Regions from separate parts of the Fictibacillus sp. 23RED33 genome, predicted to be linked through region 1. Evidence: riboswitches for the same ligand, from Rfam matches in the RefSeq annotation. Region 1 holds a riboswitch; each other region holds the start of a gene.
What was found. A riboswitch is a leader RNA that binds a small molecule or an ion and turns the genes downstream of it on or off. The one in region 1 is predicted to bind lysine.
Positions count from the first base shown of each region.

Region 2: another riboswitch for lysine. It lies ahead of IHV09_RS19620 (Na+/H+ antiporter NhaC family protein); the one in region 1 lies ahead of lysA (diaminopimelate decarboxylase).
Region 3: another riboswitch for lysine. It lies ahead of IHV09_RS16450 (aspartate kinase); the one in region 1 lies ahead of lysA (diaminopimelate decarboxylase).

Region 1 is NZ_JACZDX010000003.1:200,100-205,004, reverse strand. It holds gene spoVAD (stage V sporulation protein AD) at 1-130, shown strand, start outside; gene spoVAE (stage V sporulation protein AE) at 132-482, shown strand; gene IHV09_RS12845 (stage V sporulation protein AE) at 487-1,065, shown strand; gene IHV09_RS12840 (spore germination protein) at 1,046-2,521, shown strand; lysine riboswitch at 2,581-2,757, shown strand; gene lysA (diaminopimelate decarboxylase) at 2,852-4,174, shown strand; gene IHV09_RS12830 (peptidylprolyl isomerase) at 4,244-4,678, shown strand; gene IHV09_RS12825 (DUF309 domain-containing protein) at 4,735-4,905, opposite strand, start outside.
Region 2 is NZ_JACZDX010000009.1:4,827-9,731, forward strand. It holds gene IHV09_RS19605 (thymidylate synthase) at 1-246, shown strand, start outside; gene IHV09_RS19610 (dihydrofolate reductase) at 243-719, shown strand; gene yunB (sporulation protein YunB) at 792-1,631, shown strand; lysine riboswitch at 1,736-1,918, shown strand; gene IHV09_RS19620 (Na+/H+ antiporter NhaC family protein) at 2,061-3,650, shown strand; gene IHV09_RS19625 (sodium-dependent transporter) at 3,841-4,905, shown strand, end outside.
Region 3 is NZ_JACZDX010000005.1:103,998-108,902, forward strand. It holds gene IHV09_RS16440 (succinate dehydrogenase cytochrome b558 subunit) at 1-249, opposite strand, end outside; gene IHV09_RS16445 (YslB family protein) at 554-1,000, shown strand; gene IHV09_RS16450 (aspartate kinase) at 1,041-2,279, opposite strand; lysine riboswitch at 2,442-2,630, opposite strand; gene uvrC (excinuclease ABC subunit UvrC) at 2,696-4,447, opposite strand; gene trxA (thioredoxin) at 4,662-4,905, opposite strand, start outside.

The DNA of each region.
Region 1 (4,905 bases):
AGGCAATCTAAAGAAAGTCTTGATGGTCGCAACGGGTGCATTATTAAACCCGGTAATGGTTCAGCAAAAAGAAAGTATTCCAACGGTTGCTCACGGCGTGGTTTTAGAGCGAGCGGAAGGAGGACAATAAGATGGAGTTTTTTTGGGCGTTTTTAGTAGGTGGAGCAATTTGTGTTGTTGGCCAGCTGATGATGGATGTAATGAAGCTGACACCGGCTCATGTAACGACTTCCTTCGTAGTAATTGGGGCACTTCTTGATGCTTTTGGTATCTATGATAACTTGATCAAATTTGCAGGAGCTGGAGCTACTGTTCCCATTACCAGTTTTGGTCACTCCCTTTTGCACGGAGCGATGGCATCAGCAGAGGAACATGGCTTTATCGGAATCGCCATGGGAATCTTTGAGTTAACATCTGCAGGAATCTCATCTGCTGTTTTGTTTGGATTTTTAGTAGCAGTCATCTTTGAACCTAAGGGGTGATCATATGGTGAAAAAACGGGTCATTTTCATAACGGATGGAGATCTGTATGCACTACGGGTCGTAGAGCATGCGGCTAAACAAGTTGGAGGACGCTGTATATCACAATCATGGGGAAATCCAACACGAAAAAGCGGTATAGAGCTTGTAGAGATGATCCGAAAAACACCACATGACCCTGTACTTGTAATGTTTGATGACTGTGGTTTTAAAGGAGAAGGTCCAGGAGAACAAGCGATGAGATATATTCATCAGCAGAAAGATATTGATGTGATTGGTGCTGTGGCCGTAGCTTCCAAAACGCATTTTACAGAATGGACAAAAGTTCACTGTTCTATGGATCGATATGGAGAACTAACAGAGTTCGGTATTGATAAGAGTGGAATTCCAGATCTTGAAACAGGCAGGATTAACGGTGACACCGTCTATATCCTCGATGAATTAAACCTTCCTTTCATAGTAGGTGTCGGGGATATCGGAAAAATGGCTGGTTTTGATTCTGTTGAAAAGGGAGCTCCAATTACAGTAAAAGCGATTCAACTTATTTTAGAAAGGAGCGAATCAATTGGCAACCGAAAAAAATAAAACACCGATTAGTAAGAACATTGAAGATACGGAAAGGTTTTTAAAAGAGCGTTTGGGTATTGGTGTGAGTTTTGATGTTGGTGTCAGAAAGATCTTTGTCTTAAAAAAGGAACTTCAGCTATATTATTGTACGGGACTTTGCGACAGTGAGTTCATCATCATGATCTACCGCGAACTAATGGATATGGATCATGGTCATCGCGCACCGAGTAAAGTAAAAGATCTTGTACATAATCATCTCGCACATCAGCAAGTAGAGATTACGAAATCGTTAGATGAAGCTGTAGACCGCATGCTTTCAGGTCTGATCGTTATATTCATTGACGGAGAAGAAGAAGCATTTGTTGTGGATGTAAGAAGTTATCCAGGAAGATCACCAGAAGAGCCGGACATTGAGAAAGTGGTAAGGGGAGCCCGTGATGGATACACGGAAAATATTATCATCAATACTGCTCTTACAAGAAGACGTATACGAGATGAACGATTACGACACGAAATTCTTCAAGTGGGTGAACGCTCTAAAACGGATGTATGTCTCGCTTATATTCAAGATGTGGCAGATCCCGGCCTCGTTGACCTTATTAGAAAAGAGCTTAACTCTATTGAGATCGACGGGATTCCAATGGCAGATAAGACGATCGAAGAGTTTATTGTAAAACAAGGTTGGAATCCGTTTCCCTTAGTCCGGTATACAGAAAGACCAGATGTTGCTGCACAGCACTTGATGGAAGGTCATGTATTAATCATCACAGATACATCGCCAAGTGTTATCATCACACCTACTACACTCTTTCATCACGTACAGCATGCAGAAGAGTTTAGGCAGACTCCATTTATAGGTGCTTTTTTAAGATGGACCCGCTTTACAGGCATGATGGCTTCAGTATTCTTAGTACCGATGTGGCTTTTGTTTTCGATGGAAGAGCAATTATTACCGCCTTTCATTGATTTTATCGGTCCGAATAAACACACGAACATCCCACTGTTTCTTCAGATAATCTTTGCGGAGATCGGGATTGATATATTAAGGCTCGCGGCCATCCATACACCGAGTGCACTATCGACCGCCATGGGTCTGATCGCAGCCGTATTAATCGGGCAGATCGCAATAGATGTAGGATTATTCGTACCTGAAGTTATTCTATATGTTGCGATAGCGGCGATCGGATCCTTCTCCACACCAAGTTATGAGCTGAGTATCGCAAACAAAGTCCTGCGGCTTTTCTTGATTGCGATGGTTATGTTGTTTAAAGTGCCAGGATTTATTATCGGATTCACATTGTTGGTTCTCTATATGGCAACGATCAAAAATTTGAACACACCTTACTTGTGGCCGCTCTTACCGTTTAATCCAAAAGCGTTTCTACAGATTGTCGTTCGAATAGCTGTTCCGCTATCAAAAGTTCGACCTAGCATTGTACATCCGCAGAACACCAAAAAACAGCCAACTAATTAATCTGTCCCTTGCTGATTGTTGAAAATTGTGTTAAATTCATAACTAATTAAATATGCCTCATATGAGGTAGAGGCGCAAAACGAATGAGTAGCATATGGAGTTCATGGATGACGATGAAATATGTTGAAAGGTCAATTTGCCGAAGTGTAAAAAGAGTTCCATCTCTTTTTATGCTGGGCCGTTGCTGAACAAGCAACGGACTGTCACTACAACTGTAGTGGAGAGCTATTCCGACATGAGGGTACGGTTTTTGACAGCCTGCCTTAGTTGCGGCTGTCTTTTGTATTTGTCGGGATTGAATTCTCTATCAACAACGAGAGGGGATTACTTGTGAATTTACACGGAACATCAAAAATTGGAGATAATCAACATCTATGGATCGGTGGTTTAGATACGGTAGATCTAGCGAAAAAATACGGAACACCGCTATATTTGTATGATTTGTCCTTGATTAAAAATAGAGCAAGAGGCTTTAAAAAAGCATTCGAGGAAAATGGGGTAGGATATCAAGTAGCATATGCCTCAAAAGCCTTTTCTTCCATCGCCATGTTTCAGCTTATCGAACAGGAAGGATTAAGTCTGGATGTAGTTTCAGGTGGAGAACTTTATACGGCACTTCAAGCTGAATTTCCACCTGAAAGAATTCATTTTCATGGAAACAACAAGAGCTTAGCAGAATTAGAATTTGCACTTACCGCTGGAGTCGGTTGTATTGTAGTAGATAACTTTCATGAGATCTCCTTATTAAAAATGCTGAGCAGCAAGCTTAGCAAAAAAGTAGACATCTTACTGCGTTTAACTCCAGGAATTGAAGCCCATACCCATGATTACATCATTACAGGTCAGGAAGATTCTAAGTTTGGATTTGATTTAGGGAATGGTCAAGGAGACAGAGCACTTCAAGAAGTACTTGCATTTGAAGGCTTTCGCGTTTTAGGGATTCATTGTCATATTGGATCTCAAATCTTTGAAACAGAAGGATTCACTCTGGCGATTGAAAAGTTGTTCGGCCATTTTAAAAAGTGGGAAGAAAACTTTAACTATTTTCCAAGTGTCGTAAATCTTGGAGGCGGATTCGGTATTCAATATACGTCAGAGGATACACCGCTTTCTCCTGAACAATACGTTACGGCCATGATTGAAGAAGTGAAGAAACAGATGATTCACTTTGAAGGGAAAGATCTGCCTGAACTTTGGATTGAACCAGGACGTTCACTCGTAGGTGATGCGGGTACGACGATCTATTCGATCGGCTCTCAAAAAGAGATCGAAGGAGTTAGGCATTATGTGTCCATTGATGGTGGGATGACAGATAACATTCGTCCTGCACTCTATCAAGCTAAATATGAAGCATTCGTAGCGAATAAGATGAACGAAGAACCAACACAAACCGTTTCAATCGCAGGAAAATGCTGTGAGAGTGGCGACATGTTAATCTGGGATATTGAACTTCCTGAAGTTTGTGATAACGACTTATTAGCCGTTTCCTGTACGGGAGCTTACGGTTACAGTATGGCGAGCAATTATAATCGCATTCAGCGGCCAGCAGTTGTGTTTGTAGAGAACGGTGAAGAACAGCTTGTAGTGAAGCGGGAAACATATGAAGACCTCATCAAGAATGATGTTCCATTAAAAACGAATGTTTTTGTGTAAATTAGTTTACGGAGCAGACATTTAACCGTACAATGGTAGTTGAATGAAGTAGAAGGAGGCCTGTTTTTTATGAAAAAAGGTTCAATTGAATTTGAAAACGGCGAAAAAATTGTATTTGATCTATACCAAGAAGAAGCACCTGGAACAGTAGAAAACTTTGAAAAACTTGCAAACGAAGGCTTTTACAACGGTGTAACGTTCCACCGTGTTATCCCTGGATTTGTAGCTCAAGGTGGAGATCCAACAGGAACTGGAGCTGGCGGCCCTGGTTATTCTATTCCTTGTGAAACAGAAGGGAACCCACATAAGCACGTAGCGGGGTCTCTTTCAATGGCGCATGCTGGCCGCGATACAGGCGGAAGCCAATTCTTCCTCGTACACGAGCCACAGCCGCACTTGAACGGTGTTCATACTGTTTTTGGACAAGTTACAGAAGGTTTGGAAACAGTACTTCGTATTAAACAAGGCGATGTAATGAAAGAAGTTAAAGTTTGGGAAGAATAAGTTCCAAATAAGAAAAGCTCCGGATTACTCCGAAGCTTTTTTTATGTTTTTGGCAATTATACATTTCTGTTTTTTATGAGTTTTTGTCTATTTCGTTCATCAATAACCGTAGATCGGTCTCTTAAAGAGTGCTTATGAACGATTTTTTCATCCACTCCAGTTGTTAAAGACCACTCTTCTTCAGTCACACTAGCTTTTAATAAACATACGTTCAATAGATTAGTCGA
Region 2 (4,905 bases), on a different contig from region 1:
TTAACGATGATGGTGGCTCAAGTGACCGGACTTAAACCAGGAGAATTCGTTCACACTGTTGGGGACGCGCACATTTACACCAATCACCTTGAACAAGTAGAGCTGCAGCTCACTCGTGAGCCAAAGCCTCTTCCTAAGATGAAGATTAATCCAAACGTGACGAGTATTTTTGATTTCACTTACGATGACTTTGAGCTTGTAGACTATGAGGCACATCCACATATTAAAGGTGTGGTGAGCGTATGATCTCGTTTGTTGTAGCGATGGATGAAAATCGCGCGATCGGTAAAGACAATGATCTACCGTGGTACTTGCCTAACGATCTCAAGCATTTTAAAAACGTAACGATGGGAAAGCCGATCGTGATGGGTCGTAAAACGTATGAATCTATCGGGAAGCCTTTGCCTGGTCGAGAGAATATCGTGGTAACAAGAGATGAGCAGTATCAAGCTGAGGGAACGACGGTCGTTCATTCTGTCCACGAAGTCATTCAAAAAGAAACAGAAGAACTATGTGTGATCGGGGGAACGGAGATCTTTAAGCTGTTCATGCCTGTTGCAGATCGCTTGTATGTCACAGAGATCCACCACACCTTTGATGCTGATACGTTTTTTCCAGAAATCAATCGTGAGGAATGGAAGGAAGTTTCCCGTAAACCAGGTGTTGTAGATGAAAAGAACAAATATCATCACGATTTTGTAGTCTACGAAAAAAATTAAAACCATAAAGTTTGAATGAGCCCCCCTCTTGTCTGCATACATATGTATATGTAGATAAAGGGGGGTTACCTTTTGCTTAAGCGCAGAAAAATGAAACTTCGAAAAGGGCCACTTCCATTCCGATTTGTACTATTGATCTCATTTATTCTGTTTACTTTTATAACGATTCAAGGGCTATGGCTTGTAAACAAAGGGATCGAACCAACACTTATGTTGATTGCTCAAAAGAAAACGGAAGAAATCGCCGCACTTGCAATAAGTGAAGCGATCGACAATGAAATTTTAGGGCCTTCGGAAATGAATGACATCATCGAATATAAGACCGATACAGAAGGAAATGTAGTCTTTGCTGGAATCAATCAGAGTGTAGTCAACCAGGTTGCCAACCAGTCACAAAAAGTCGTTCAAAAATACCTGAAGGAAATAGAAGAAGGAAAAGCACACGAAGTAATAACCAATGATGAGTTAGGAATAACAGCCTATAAGAACGAACCGGGTGTTATTATGGAAATACCTCTTGGGCAAGCAACAAGAAACTCTCTCCTAGCTAACTTAGGGCCGAAAATTCCTATCAAATTTATGTTGATTGGTGAAGCGAACACAGATATCGAAGAGAAAATAGAGAATTCAGGGATCAACAATACGTGGATCAATATTGATATTGTAGTCACAGTGAAAACGAGGATCGTTATTCCTTTTGCGACAGAAACGACTGTTGTAAAAAGACCAATAAAGATAACAGCACAGTTTATTAAAGGGGAAGTCCCTGTCTATTATAATCAATCTGGAGATCCTATTCAGCCGACTGTGCCGATTACACCAGACTTAAAAGAAAAGGAATCTCATGATGAATTGGAGCCTTCTGAAGATAGTCCATCAGAAGACACAAGTGGGGAAGAAGCAGCAGAATAAATATATTTCCTTCATTTAACAAATCCTGTTTAGGTTGACCATTCGTCCTGGTTTGTTATAATTGAAATTGAATTTAAAATTTTATATGTCTTTAAGCCTATCACCGATGGGGTAGAGGAGCGGATTTTATAAGTACTTTTTCAGAGAGTGACGTCTGTGAAGAAAAAGGAAAGGAACTTCCGCCGAAGCAAAAGTAAACCGTCTGTTCACTTTTGCTGGGTTTACACTAAACAAGTGTAAAACTGTCACTGCTTGGGAATTAAAAGCAGTGGAGGACTACTGATCGATGAGGAAAACCATAAATTACTTAAGTGATTGATAGCAGGTTATTTCCTTGTCTATTGATCGCTTTTTATTTTGTCCTTTTTTCCTCAACGTCCTGTAAGAACTCCTCAATATCGATGGCTAAATAAAAGAAGGAGGAACATCATGGAAATTGAGAATTCGATTTATTCGTTAATACCACCCGTATTGGCAATCTTGATGGTTGTTCTAACGCGAAGAGTGTTAGTCTCATTAGGAGCTGGGATCCTAGCGGGAGCCCTATTGCTTCACGATTTTAGTATTGTAGCTACACTGAAAGAAATTGGTACTATTGTGAAAGGGCATTTTATTTCAGACGGTGCATTAAATGAGTGGAATGTTTATATTCTTCTGTTCTTATTAATCTTAGGAATGATGACGAGCATTATCTCTTTAGCAGGTGGAAGCCGAGCTTTTGGAGAGTGGGCCATTTCTAGAGTGAAAACGAGAAGAGGTGCACAGCTTTTAACGGTTGTGTTTGGACTCGTCATTTTTATTGATGACTATTTTAATTCGTTGGCTGTCGGAAATGTAAGTAGACCTATTACTGACCGACACCGCATCTCGCGTGCGAAACTGGCATATTACCTTGATTCAACTGCAGCGCCAGTGTGTGTAATCTCACCTGTTTCAAGTTGGGGAGCGTACATTATCGGTATTATCGGAACGATCTTTGCTACACATGAGATCACAAATATGTCTGCGTTTAGTGCTTTTATTCAAATGATTCCAATGAATTTTTATGCAGTGTTTGCGTTAATCCTAGTATTTGCTGTAGCGTATTTTCAACTTGATTTTGGACCGATGAAAAAACATGAGGAAACAGCTCTTGCTACAGGAGAAGTGATTGCAGCTGATAAAAAAGCTGCAATTGGAGAAGGTATTAAGCTCGAAGAAAGTGACAAAGGAAAAGTAGGAGACCTTGTTTGGCCAATCGTAATCTTGATTATTTCAACGGTTGGATTCATGATCTATACAGGTATTCAAAATGTGAAGGGGCTAGAAGAACCAACGGCCATCACACTTTTATCTATTTTTGAGAATACCGATGTACCAAAATCATTAGTATATGGTGGTCTGCTTGGTTTAGCTTCTGCTATATTGTTCTTCCTTCCAAAGAAGATGGGTGCTGCATCATTAGGAAAAGGACTGGGACGCGGTATTCAGTCTATGATCGGTGCTGTTACGATCTTGCTTTTTGCATGGACGATCATCTCTATCATCGATAGCTTAGGAACAGGGACGTATCTAGCAGGGTTAGTTGATCAGCATATGAATTTAGCTTATCTGCCGTTTGTTCTTTTTGTACTGTCAGGGCTAATGGCTTTTGCGACAGGAACTTCATGGGGTACATTTGGAGTAATGCTACCGATCGCAGCAGAAATTTCAGCTTCTACAAATATTGAGTTAATGCTTCCTGTTCTTGCTGCAGTACTAGCGGGATCTGTTTTTGGTGACCATTGTTCCCCAATATCAGATACTACAATCCTTTCTTCAACAGGAGCGGGAAGTCATCACATTGATCACGTCATGACCCAGCTTCCTTATAGCCTAGTGGCTGCTGGAGTGTCTGCCGTTGGTTATCTTGCCCTTGGGTTCACAGAAAGTGTTTGGGTCGGCCTCTTCGCATCTGCTGTAATATTTATCTTAGCGCTCTTCATAATTAAAAAAGTATCTAGTAAAAATAGCATTAGTGATCAATCTTTAAAGGCTTAATTTTTGAAAGTGTCTGGTAGTTAACCAGGCACTTTTTCTTATATTTATACGACTTTTTCCCCCTTATTCCGACAAAATAACTAAAAACATTTTGACAGGTTTTCATGTTATGTAATATACTGAACACAGAATTATCAGAAAAAAGTAACAATTGTAAACTTTTCGACTTCATAAAAAGGGGGATACAACAATGGAAAATAGGCAGCAATGGGGAAGCCGCTATGGGTTTATATTAGCAGCGGTCGGCTCAGCAATCGGCCTAGGCAATATCTGGAGATTTCCAGCGGTTGCTTATGAGAACGGTGGAGGAGCATTCTTCATCCCATATCTTATAGCACTTTTAACGGCAGGGATTCCCTTACTAATCCTAGAATTTACGCTAGGTCATAAGTACCGTGGATCTGCTCCACTTTCTTATTTCCGACTTCACAAAAAAGCGGAGTGGCTAGGATGGTGGCAAGTATTTGTAGCATTTGTTATTTCTACTTATTACGCGGTTATCATCGCTTGGGCGATTAAGTATTCTATTTACTCATTAAACTTAACTTGGGGAGACAAGCCTTCTGACTTCTTCTACGGTGAAGTCCTTCAATTAAGCAAGACGCCTGGTGACTTGGGTGGTATCGTACCAGGTATTCTGATCGCACTTCTAATCGTGTGGGTCGTTACACTTCTTGTTCTTTATAAAGGTGTATCGAAAGGAATCGAGCGTTTTAACAAAATTTTTATTCCAGCTTTAGTTATTATGTTTACGTTAATTGTTATTCGTGCCGTAACGCTCGATGGTGCTGCTCAAGGTTTGAACACATTCTTCACACCTGATTGGAGCATGATGAATAATGGTAAGGTGTGGGTAGCAGCTTACGGTCAGATTTTCTTCTCATTATCGATCGCATTTGCAATCATGGTAACGTACTCAAGCTATCTGCCTAAGAAATCAGATATTAACAATAATGCATTTATTACAGGTTTCGCAAACTCAGGATTCGAACTACTTGCAGGTATTGGTGTATTTGCCGCTTTAGGATTCATGGCGATGCAACAAGGTCTGCCGGTTGATGAAGTTGTAAAAGGCGGAATCGGACTAGCCTTTGAAGTATTCCCAGCAATTATTAATGAGTTCCCAGGCGGAAATGCCTTCTTTGGAACAATCTTCTTCTTAACCCTTGTATTCGCTGGTATGACATCGTTGATCTCGATCGTTGAAACGTATGTGTCTGCATTACAAGATAAGTTTGGCATTTCTAGAACAAAA
Region 3 (4,905 bases), on a different contig from region 1:
GTTTTTTGCTTGGAACGTAATGTAAAGCCCATACACGGCATGAAACAAAATAGGTAAGTAGATGACAAACGTTTCTAGGAAAATACGAAAAGGTAAACTTTCCATAAAATGCGCCGCTTTGTTAAATGCTTCAGCATCCCTCGTTGCAAAATGGTTTACAACTAGATGCTGTACGAGAAAAATCCCGATCGGAATTACTCCTAATAATGAATGAATCCTTCTGTTAATAAAATCTCTACTGCCAGCCATTCTCTTGCCCCCTTCAAATTTAGCCTCTCTCTGGCTGCTAATCTTTGTTCCTCTCCACATGTAAGCGTTTTAAGTTTCCTCTTTTAGAGGATGAGTGTTAAACAATTAGCTTAATTAACTAGCAACATGTCCATTTTACTCCCATCGTTTGACACCGTCAAGAAAACGCTAACAACTAAATACGTAAATTTTCTTGATACATCAACGCTTTTGGAGGTTTAAGATTTTCGACAAATACCGATAGTTGCTATAGAGTTTAAACCGCTTTCCCGTTATAATAAAAATTAGAAAGAAGGGATGCAGAATGTTTAAACAAAAGACAAAGGATGATAATACCCCTGTAGAACAGCTTTCTGTTTCAGCTTTTGGGTATGAGATCCTTCGAAGCGATTTGTTGCCTGAACTTCTTGGCAAACAAGAACGAAATATTCTCTATTGGGCAGGAAGACACTTGGCTAGAAAATATCCTTTACATACGATGGAAGAAGTTCACGCTTTTTTTGTTGAAGCAGGTTGGGGCACTCTTGAAATGATCGAAGCTTCGAAAACTGAGATGAATTTCTCTTTAAACTCTCAACTGATCTTGCAGCGAATGGAAAACTTCAATCATCAAACGTTCAGCCTAGAAGCAGGCTTCCTCGCTGAACAAGTTCAGCTGCAAAAAAAATGCACAACAGAAGCTTTAGAATCTACAAAACGAAACAAAGTTTTTATTACTGTTCAATGGGACAAAAAAGATATGATTGAATAACAAAAGCCGGCGTATTGCCGGCTTTTTTCAATGTTTGGTCTTATGTGTTCTGAACGGGAACACGAGCATCTAGCTCAAACACATCATGCAGCGTTTCTATCGACTTAATCATATCTTCTTGTTTCACGACGGTTGATACTTTAATCTCAGAAGTGCTTACCATTTTTATCATAATATCTTCGTCTGAGAGAGCTTTAAACATTTTAGCGGCAACGCCAGGATTTGAGATCATGCCTGAGCCAACGATTGACACTTTTGCAAGACCTTGTTCATAACTGATCGATTCGAATCCTAATTTCCCTTGATGCGCAGCAAGTACTTCTTGTGTAGCAGATAATGAGTTTGATTCAATCGAGAACGAAATATTCGTTTTTTCTTCATTTAGGACATTCTGAATGATGATGTCTACATTGATGCCGTTCGATGCCAAAATAGTAAACAGTTCCGCTAACGCGTGTATTTCATTGGGAACTGAAGAGACCGTAATTTTTGTTATGTTTCCTTCAAACGCAAGACCTCTAACCATTAAATTTTGTTCCATAGACACTTCCTCCTCAACTAATGTTCCACGTTCTTCACTCATGCTAGATCTTACTTCTAATGTAATACTATAGTTTTTAGCAAACTCAACCGCTCTCGGATGTAAAACGCCAGCACCAAGGTTCGCCATCTCTAACATCTCATCATAAGAGATCGAAGGTAGTTTTCTAGCTGAATCCACTACACGCGGATCCGTCGTATATACACCCGTCACATCGGTATAGATGTCACATCGATCGGCTTTTAAAGCTGCCGCTAGCGCAACGGCTGTTGTATCAGATCCACCTCTGCCAAGCGTTGCAATATCCTTTGTTTCAGGAATCAGCCCTTGAAAACCTGCGACAACCACGATATGGCCATCTTTTAATAGAGAAGACACGCGCTCTGAATCGATGTCTAGTATTCTTGCATTTGAAAAGGCATCTTCGGTTTGAATACCCGCTTGCCATCCTGTTAATGATTGAGCTTTATATCCTTCTTGATGCAGAGCCATCGTCAATAGGGCGATCGTAATCTGTTCACCCGTCGTAAGTAGCATATCCATTTCCCGTTTAGAAGGGTTCTGACTGATATCTGTAGCAAGCTTTACGAGTTCATCCGTTGTTTTGCCCATCGCTGAAACCACAACCACGACTTCATTTCCTGCATCTACTTCATGGATGATTCGTTTTGCAACATTTTGTATTCGCTCAACTGAGCCTACACTAGTTCCACCAAATTTTTGAACGATTCTCCCCATATACTCCAATCCCTTCTTGTTGTAAGATTCTATCTCTTTTATTAGAAGACTTTGTTGACGGTGCACGTATACCTTCTTTTTTTGAAAGTAAATACAAAAAAGCAACAATAAGGAAAAACCCTATTGTTGCTATAATCCGTAGCAAGCCAAGTTTGTTCCCCCTCGTGAGATAGTCCTCCACACAAACCCTGGGGGGACTTGTGTGACAGCTCTGTATTTCTTCAATACAGGTCCAGCATAAAAGGCTAGAAGTCCTTTTACACTTCGGCAAGAATCCCCTTTCCACCATCATCACTAGAGCTTCTTCTCTTCAGATGGGTTACTATTGGTTCTTGCTCCTCTACCATCACTTCATACGAAGCATGGCATATTTATAAAGTTGGATTTATTTTAACAAAGTTACTCAATAGCTGCAACTACTCATTTGATAAAAATGCTTTTTCAATAAGCTCGGCTACTGGTTTAGGCACACCTGCTGCTTGAATCTCATCAACAGAAGCTTCTTTTAACTTTTTTAACGATCCAAAGTGGCGAAGCAGCATCTTTTTGCGTTTGTCACCGATTCCAGCGATGCTGTCTAATGTTGATTCGAACATGCTTTTAGAGCGAACTTTTCGATGGAAGGAGATCGCGAACCTGTGAACTTCATCTTGAATTCGTTGCAGAAGATAGAATTCCTGACTGTTTCTAGGCAAGTGTATCATTTCAGGAGGATCCCCAATCCAAAGCTGTGAGGTTCTATGCTTTTCATCTTTTGATAGACCTGCTACTGGAATAAATAAGTTAAGCTCGTTCTCTAATACATCTTGAGCCGCAGATATTTGCCCTTTTCCGCCATCGATCAGAATAAGACTAGGAAGCTCTCCTTCTTCTCTCAATAGTCTTGTATATCTTCTGCGAACAACTTCCTTCATGGAAGCATAATCATCTGGACCTTCCACAGATTTGATCTTATATTTTCGATAATCCTTTTTGTACGGTTTTCCGTCAACAAAAACAACCATGGCAGAAACAGGGTCTGTTCCATGAATATTCGAGTTATCGAACGCTTCAATACGATAAGGTGCAGCAATCCCAATTCTCTCACCAAGGTTCTCAACGGCTTTAATCGTTCTCGCCTCATCTTGCTCGATCAGGGCAAATTTCTCGTGAAGAGCTAAAGACGCGTTTTTAGTAGCTAACTCCACAAGCTCTTTCTTTTGTCCTTTTTTTGGTTGCAACACTTTCACTTGAAGAAGTTCCGATACAAGATCTGCATCCACTTCTTGTGGAAGGAGAATCTCTTTAGGCAGAAGGTGATTTTTTTGCAGATAGAACTGACCGATAAAGGTTAGCAAGTCTTCATTCGCTTCTCCATAAAAAGGGAAGACCGAAATATCTCTAGCAATCACTTTTCCTTGTCTAATGAAAAAGACTTGTACACACATCCATCCTTTATCGAAATGATAACCAAAAACGTCTCGATCGACTAAATCTGCTGTCATCATCTTTTGCTTCTCCATAACAGCTTCAATGTGCTGTATCTGGTCTCGAAGCTCTTTTGCGCGTTCAAAGTTTAATGCTTCAGAGGCTTCGAGCATCTTTTCTGACAACTCATTTTTAACATCCTGATAGCCGCCATTAAGAAATTTCACGATGCCATCTACCATCTGTTTATTTTCTTGTTCTGTAACATCATATACGCAAGGACCTAGACATTGACCGATATGATAATACAAACACACTCTTTTAGGCATCGTATCACATTTACGAAGTGGAAAAATACGGTCTAAAAGCTTTTTCGTTTCTTGGGCAGCATAAGCATTCACAAACGGACCAAAATATTTTCCGCCATCTTTTTTTATCTTCCGTATATATAGAAGTCTTGGTTGTTTTTCAGCAGTGATTTTTAAGTATGGATAGCTCTTATCATCTTTTAGCATAACGTTATAACGAGGGTCATGCTTTTTAATTAAATTCATCTCTAGAACTAATGCTTCCATCTCAGTAGAAGTCACAATGTATTCAAAATCTCTGATCTCACTAACAAGTCTTTGCGTTTTACCATCATGTGTCCCCGAGAAATAAGATTTCACACGATTCTTCAACACTTTCGCCTTACCAACATAAATAACTTTCCCAAACTCATTCTTCATAAGATAGCAGCCAGGTTGATCTGGTAGCAACATTAATTTTTGTTTTACAGAAATAGAGGTCAATTTCTTCCCCCCTTCACTCATAGCAGTCTTTTCTATTATCATATCATGTATCATCGTGTTCATAATACTATCGTGATTTCAATACCACATATTTTCATTTATCGACAATATTTCCTAGAAAATATTGAACAGTTTGTAAAATGCACAAAAAAAAGCCCGAGCAACGGGCTTTTTTGGATAAACCTTATTTATGTTTGTTCAATAGTTCAACTAATGCTTCTTTCGGTTGGAAACCGACAACTTGATCTACCACTTGACCGTCTTTGAATACAAGTAGGGTTGGAATACTCATAACACCGAATTTTCCAGCTGTTTCTTGGTTTTCATCAACATCAAGCTTAACTACTTTTACTTCTTCCATTTCTTGATCTACTTCTTCAAGAACAGGAGCGATCATTTTACAAGGTCCGCACCATGGTGCCCAAAAG